DNA from 3 places in the Kurthia sp. ISK08 genome. Region 1 is predicted to be linked to each of the others. Evidence: riboswitches for the same ligand, from Rfam matches in the RefSeq annotation. Region 1 holds a riboswitch; each other region holds the start of a gene.
What was found. Region 1 has a riboswitch for S-adenosylmethionine ahead of ACKVQX_RS14055 (bifunctional homocysteine S-methyltransferase/methylenetetrahydrofolate reductase). Riboswitches for the same ligand answer to the same signal wherever they lie in the genome.
Positions count from the first base shown of each region.

Region 2: another riboswitch for S-adenosylmethionine. It lies ahead of ACKVQX_RS06715 (methionine biosynthesis PLP-dependent protein); the one in region 1 lies ahead of ACKVQX_RS14055 (bifunctional homocysteine S-methyltransferase/methylenetetrahydrofolate reductase).
Region 3: another riboswitch for S-adenosylmethionine. It lies ahead of ACKVQX_RS09045 (methionine ABC transporter ATP-binding protein); the one in region 1 lies ahead of ACKVQX_RS14055 (bifunctional homocysteine S-methyltransferase/methylenetetrahydrofolate reductase).

Region 1 is NZ_JBJXHL010000010.1:33,864-36,133, forward strand. Features, by position in the region: gene ACKVQX_RS14055 (bifunctional homocysteine S-methyltransferase/methylenetetrahydrofolate reductase) at 1-1,402, opposite strand, end outside; SAM riboswitch class I at 1,495-1,603, opposite strand; gene ACKVQX_RS14060 (class A sortase) at 1,789-2,270, opposite strand, start outside.
Region 2 is NZ_JBJXHL010000003.1:25,014-27,283, forward strand. Features, by position in the region: gene ACKVQX_RS06710 (PLP-dependent transferase) at 1-276, opposite strand, end outside; gene ACKVQX_RS06715 (methionine biosynthesis PLP-dependent protein) at 269-1,390, opposite strand; SAM riboswitch class I at 1,467-1,573, opposite strand; gene ACKVQX_RS06720 (SH3 domain-containing protein) at 1,716-2,270, opposite strand, start outside.
Region 3 is NZ_JBJXHL010000004.1:65,613-67,882, forward strand. Features, by position in the region: gene ACKVQX_RS09045 (methionine ABC transporter ATP-binding protein) at 1-848, opposite strand, end outside; SAM riboswitch class I at 943-1,052, opposite strand; gene ACKVQX_RS09050 (thioredoxin family protein) at 1,110-1,418, opposite strand; gene ACKVQX_RS09055 (toprim domain-containing protein) at 1,424-1,777, opposite strand; gene gcvH (glycine cleavage system protein GcvH) at 1,996-2,270, opposite strand, start outside.

The DNA of each region.
Region 1 (2,270 bases):
GATTGAATGCTGCCGCTACAGAGAAGTTTGCCTTTTTACGTAGTGGTTTTCCCGAGAAAGAAATACCTTCGTTTAATTTTTTAATTAATTGTAGTAATTCAATGCTCGATACATCATAGACGCTTGTAGCACCTGGGAAATCCCCTACCTTTGTTGGATCACCTGTCACAGCTAAAATATCGTGAATACCTAATGCATCTAAGCCCATCAAATGAGATTGTAGCCCGATTAAATTACGGTCACGACATGTAATATGTGCTAATGCTCGTACATTCTTTTCATATTTTAAAATCGATCCCATCGCCACATTCGATACACGCGGTGAAGCAAGTGAATTATCTGCCATTGTGACAATATCGGCGCCCGCTTTTTGTAAAATCGCTGCTCCCTCTAAAAACTTTTCCGTTTCTAAATGGCGCGGTGTATCAAGTTCAACGATAATGGAACGCCCTTTTTTTACTTTCTCGTGAAGTGGTTCAAATTTAGACACATTAGCTTCACGAATCACTTCTTCTTTAGTTGTGATAACTTCTTTATTTTCCATTGGTAAAACATCTGATAAATGTTTCTTCACTTCGTGAATATGTTCAGGTGTTGTTCCACAGCATCCACCAATTAAGCGAACCCCTTCATCACGTAATTCAACTGCAGCGCGCCCAAAATATTCTGCTTCTGATTCATATACCACTTTTCCTTCTTCTACATCGAGTAGACTTGCATTCGGATACGCAGATAAGAACGAGTTCTTTGGTAGCTCAACATTTTCAAGCGCCTTCACTGTATGGTACGGGCCTAACCGACAGTTCACACCGACAACATCAGCTCCAGCTCTTTCTAAATGTTGCAGTGCATCATTCAACTTCATTCCATTTAATAAAACCCCTGGGTCATGCATCGAAACTTGCGCTACAATCGGTCCATCTGAGAATATGCGAATTGTTTTCACTAATGTTTCAAGCTCTTCTAAGTCGTAAAATGTTTCGAGTAGTAAACCATCTACACCTGCATCAAGTAATACTTTTGCTTGTAAAACAAGTGATTCAATAATCTCATCTAGTGAATGTTCATCCTTACGAATACCTCGAATTCCACCAATTGTTCCAAGTACGTACTCGCCATTCTTTGCAGCTCTTTTCGCTACCTCTACACCCGCACGATTCAGTGCTTCATATTCATCTTGAATACCGTAGCGAGCTAACTTAATCGTATTCGCTGTGTACGTATTCGTCTGAATGACATCAGCGCCCGCTTCAATATATAGTTTATGAATATTCTCAATTACTTCCGGCTTTCGAACATTCAGTTCTTCATAACAAAAATCAATCCCATATGAATAGAGCAGTGTCCCCATTGCGCCATCTGCTGTTAATACCTTTGTCTTTAAATCTTCTAGTAACCCCATACACTCCCCATCCTTCCTTCATTTCAAAAAAGCTATAAAAAAACCTTCTTACATTGCATAAGAAGGTTTGAACTGACACTTGAAAATTAGCCTTCTTATCTTTTAAGAACCATAAGTCCTTCTGGAATTAGCACCTGACCATCTAAATGGCTGGTTGCTGAAGCGTCGTCGGGCCAGTCCCTCGGCTTCTCTTGATAAGAAATTATTGAATTTTTAAAATATTAAAAGAATCATACCTCTTAAATAGAGTACCGTCAATAGCTTCTACCACTTTCAGCTAAATATTGTACGAAAAAGCGCTTACTTTATCACAATATTTCGTAAATTCAGTAATAGGTATTAAAAAAAGCGTATGAGATTTTTTCACATCTCATACGCTTCATATTTTATTTTTTTATCGTAAATGCATCGCCAGCATTTGAATCAAAATCACGCGCATTGACATACTCACCTTGTACAATTAATCGTTTCGAACCATCATAATTACATGTAACGAGCGTAAGTAGTCTTTTTTTAGCTTGATTTTCGATAACTTGAACGTCAGTTGCTTCTGTAATAAAGATTTTTGTAATTTTATACGTATACACGCGCTTATAGTCCGTTGTGTACATAAGCATTCCTTTTTTTGCTTTCGTTAAAGGGCTAAATAATGTTTTATCATTATTCATATTATGACCTGCTAATGCATAATTACCTTGCCCCATTTTCATATCCTTCTTTAATGTACCTGCGCCAATTGCTAGATTTGTATTTGAAATTCCGTATAAAATAGGCAATTGTAAAGATACATCGGGAACACTTAATGCACCAATTGAATGTACATCACCTTGATTCATTTGTGCCTTTAATACATCTTGTAAGCTAATAT
Region 2 (2,270 bases), on a different contig from region 1:
AGCATTTAATGTAAGTAAAGCTGCTGAAATGGCACCGATTCCTGATGCAAAAGCAAAGCCACGTGAACCATTTTCAAGCTGTGCAATTGTTCGCTCAAGTGCATCGCGCGTTGGGTTACCAGAACGACTATAATCATATGGGCCAAAAGCATCGAAATGCTCTTGGTCGAAGGTAGAAGAAGCGTAAATCGGTACATTAACAGCTCCCGATTTTGCTTCGTAATCATGTTTTGTAGCACCTGTAATTAATATTGTTTCAATTTGCTCTTTAGTCATGTACAACAGCCTCGCTTTCTAATACGTTAAATACGTTTTGTAAATCCGCAATTAAATCTTCTGCTTCCTCAATGCCAACTGAGAAACGAAGAAGTGAATCATCTACGCCACGCGCATTACGAATTTCTTCCGGAATGTCTGCATGTGTTTGCGTTGTTGGGTACGTAATAAATGATTCCACACCGCCTAAACTTTCAGCGAAAGCAATCAGTTTTAAATTACGTAAGAATGGATCAATCTGTTTTCCAGATTGTAGACGGAAGGATACCATGCCACCGCGTCCAGCATATAAAACGTCACGTATATGTGGCGACTTCTCTAAAAATGCCACAATCGCCTGAGCGTTTGCTGTATGTTGTTTCATACGAAGGTGTAGTGTTTTTAAACCGCGAAGTAGTAACCAGCTATCAAAAGGTGAGAGTGTCATACCAATCGCATTATGTTGTAAGAAAAGACGTTCACTTAGTTCAGTACCTTTTGACACAACCAGTCCTGCTAATACATCATTATGTCCACCAATATATTTTGTGCCACTATGCATAACAATATCTGCACCTAACTCAATTGGGCGTTGATAGTACGGTGTTAAAAATGTATTGTCGACAATCAATAAAATGCCATATTTTTTCGCAATTTTCACACATTCTTCGATAGAAATTTCCTGCATTAAAGGATTCGTCGGCGTTTCTAAGAAAATCGCCTTAACAGGATGTTCAATAACAAGTTGTTCCACCTCTTCAAGAGATGAAAAGTCGTTAAAGATTGCTTGAATACCATATTGTGCTTCATATTGTGTTGCCAGTCGGTATGTGCCACCATATAAATCCTCCGGGTAAATCACTGCATCACCTGTTTTAAATAGCGAGAGGATTAAATGAATTGCAGCCATACCGCTACTACAGGCGAAACAAGCATCTCCGCCTTCTAAACGTGCAAATTCCTCCTCTAATACCGATCGCGTTGGATTTTTTGTACGCGTGTAATCAAAGCCTGTTGATTCTCCAAGACCTGCATGGCGGTAAGCAGTTGAAAGGTAGATTGGGGCGTTGATTGCACCTGTTTTTTCATCTGAATGTGTTCCCACCTGAGTTAAAAGTGTTTCGATTTTTGTCATTGTCCTCATCCTTTTTTGTGTAATAAAAAAAGTTTTCTTCTAATAGTAAGAAGAAAACTCTATGTAAGAGTGATTCTTCTTATCTTCAAGAACTGCGTCTTACTGGATTTAGCACCTGTCCCTTTAAAGAGGGGGTTGCTGAGATTTCATCGGGCCATGTCCCTCCATCTCTCTCGATAAGAAAACCTATTTAATTAATCGATTATTAGTCAATTAATGGAATCTTACCATGCAAACAGCGAAATTTCAAGCTAAATTAAATAATTATTCAGAATTTAGAGAAGATAAAAAAAGAACCGTAGTCTAAACTACGATTCCCATTTGATTATTTTTTTGTCATTGTTACAAAGTCTTTGTAGACGTAATTTTTTTGACCGTTGAAGTCGAACTCAACCCAACCAAATTTACTTGTAGAATTCACATGAATTTTCGTACCTTTTTTCAAAATACCAAGTGATTTTCCTTTTGTTGAAGCTGTTTTATAGTAATATACATTCGATTTAATTGTCGCATTTGCAGCTTTTTTTGAAGGAACTTTTGATACAAGTGTGTCAGTTGTTGGTTTTTTAGTTGTTGTCGGTTTCTTCGTTGTTGTTGGTTTTTTCTTTGTATTCAACTTCACGTAATCTTTTGAAATATAAGCCAATTTATTATTGAACTTCACTTGGTACCAATATGTTGTTTCTTTATAAATCGTAACATTTGTTCCTTTTGTTAATGTACCAAGATTTTTTGATTTTGGTGTAGATGCCGCACGTACGATTACGTCTTTTGACACAACACCTTCTTTTTTTGTGGCAGCAAAAGCTTCCGTAGCAGGTAAAGTATAAGGTAGAGTAGCACCTGTTAACATCCCAAATGCTAATACGTATTTTGTTAA
Region 3 (2,270 bases), on a different contig from region 1:
TGTGTCATAATCGGTTGCTCTGTTTTTGAGCCGACAAAGAATAATTTAATTAACTTGCCATGTTGGTATTGTTCTTTAATTTGTTCAATCGACTCTTGTTGCCCTACTGTATTCGTTACTTGTTGAACGAATCGTTGTGTAACAGGTGCCTGTGGTGCGTCGAATACTTGAAGAACATCGCCTTCTTCTACGACTTTCCCTTGCTCCATTACGGCTACACGATGACAGATTTTACGAATAACGTGCATCTCATGTGTAATTAAAATAATCGTAATACCGAGTTTTTCATTTACACTGCGTAATAAGTCTAAAATTGAATCCGTTGTTTCAGGGTCTAATGCTGATGTAGCTTCATCACAGAGTAATACTTCTGGGTCATTTGCAAGTGCACGCGCAATCCCTACACGTTGTTTTTGACCACCTGATAATTGTGATGGATAAGCCTTTTCGCGTCCTGTTAACCCAACAAGTTCAATTAATTCAGCTACTTTCTTCTTTTTCGCAGCTGAATCAATACCTGCAATTTCTAAAGGAAAAGCGATATTCTCTTCTACTGTTCTTGACCAAAGTAGATTGAAATGTTGGAATACCATACTAATTTTATGACGTGCTGCACGAAGTTTAGCACCTTTAATTTTTGAAATATCTTCACCATTTACAATTACAGAACCACTTGTTGGTTTCTCTAAGCCATTAAATAAACGAATCATCGTACTCTTACCAGCACCACTGTAACCGATAATACCGAAGATTTCACCATCTTGGATAGTTAAGTTTACTTGATCGACAGCTGTGAGGGGACCATTTGAAGTTTTATATTGTTTTGTCACATTGCTGAGTTGAATCAAATTGTTTCCCACCTTTTTCGAACTTTATTCATAAAAAAACCCCTTCTGTCAGACAACAGAAGGGTTTAAACATCATAAAATATGCTAAACCGTTCTCTCATCTCTCAAAGACCATACAGTCCTTGCGTGAATTGGCACCTTTTCACATAATGTGATGGTTGCCGGGCTTCATAGGGCACTTCCCTCCACCTCTCTTTATAAGAGCAACGAATTAAGTTCATTTAGTTATTGTAGATACTTTATCACTTCTAAATTGAAAGGTCAATACTTCTTTAAAATTTTTTCAAATAAATGTGGTACTGACTGAAAGGCATAAATTTTCTCTACTAACTCGCCATTTTGCGTAATAAGAAGGCAAGGTACACTTTCAATTTCAAAGTCATACGCTAATTGCTCCATATAATTTAAGTTGGCTTTTCCCATTGAAACATGTTCGATTGCTTGCTCCGTTACATCCATCATTCTTGATGCAACTTGGCAAGTCCCACACATTGGTGTATAGAGGTAAAAAGCTGTTTTTTCTTGGGACTTCACTTGTTCTTCCCATTGTTCACGTGTCCATTCTTGCATTATTGTCATCCTTTATCTAATAAGTAACCTGACTTAATCTTAAATTTAGCTCCTTGTAACACTTTTGCTAAATGATAACGCGGCGTGCGTTCAACACCACCGTAACGCGGTAATGTATAAAGATGATGTGTATTGGGATATTCTTGTTGTACAAGCTTACGAAGTTTCTCGCCCATATCATCTGCATCGAAAAATGCATAAAAATCACAACTCTCATAAGGTTGTAATAGTTCATCTAAACGATGAGGACTTACAGTTCCGTTTGTACAGACAATCTCAACAGGTTCATTCAAAATAGGCTTTAACTGTAAACAATCTTGTCTACCTTCTACAATGAGGACTTTCTCAATAATCTTCATACACACCATCCCATCTGATTCCTTATTCTTTTTTCTGTTCTTTCTTACTTTATTTATACCATATTTTCGGTATATTTTTGTAGGAATAGTGCTTATAAAAAAAGTGCATAGAAAAAACTTTACATACTTTACAAAAAATAAAAAAAAGAAGACAACTGAAATCAGTGTCTTCTAATCAAATCGGCATGAAAACGCGCACCTACATGAAAGGGGTGCTATTAACCTGCGACTACTTCTTCATATTGTTCAGCAGTTAATAAAGCTTCTAGTTGTGCAGCGTCAGAAGGTTTTACGACAACCATCCAAGCTTTTTCGTAAGGTGATTCGTTTACTAGCTCTGGGCTATCTTCTAACTCCTCATTTACTTCTACTACTTCACCTGAAAGTGGTGCATATAGCTCAGAAACTGTTTTTACAGACTCAACGCTACCGAATGGTTGATCGATTGTTAATTCATCGCCTACAGATGGTAGTTCAACGAATACGATGTCAC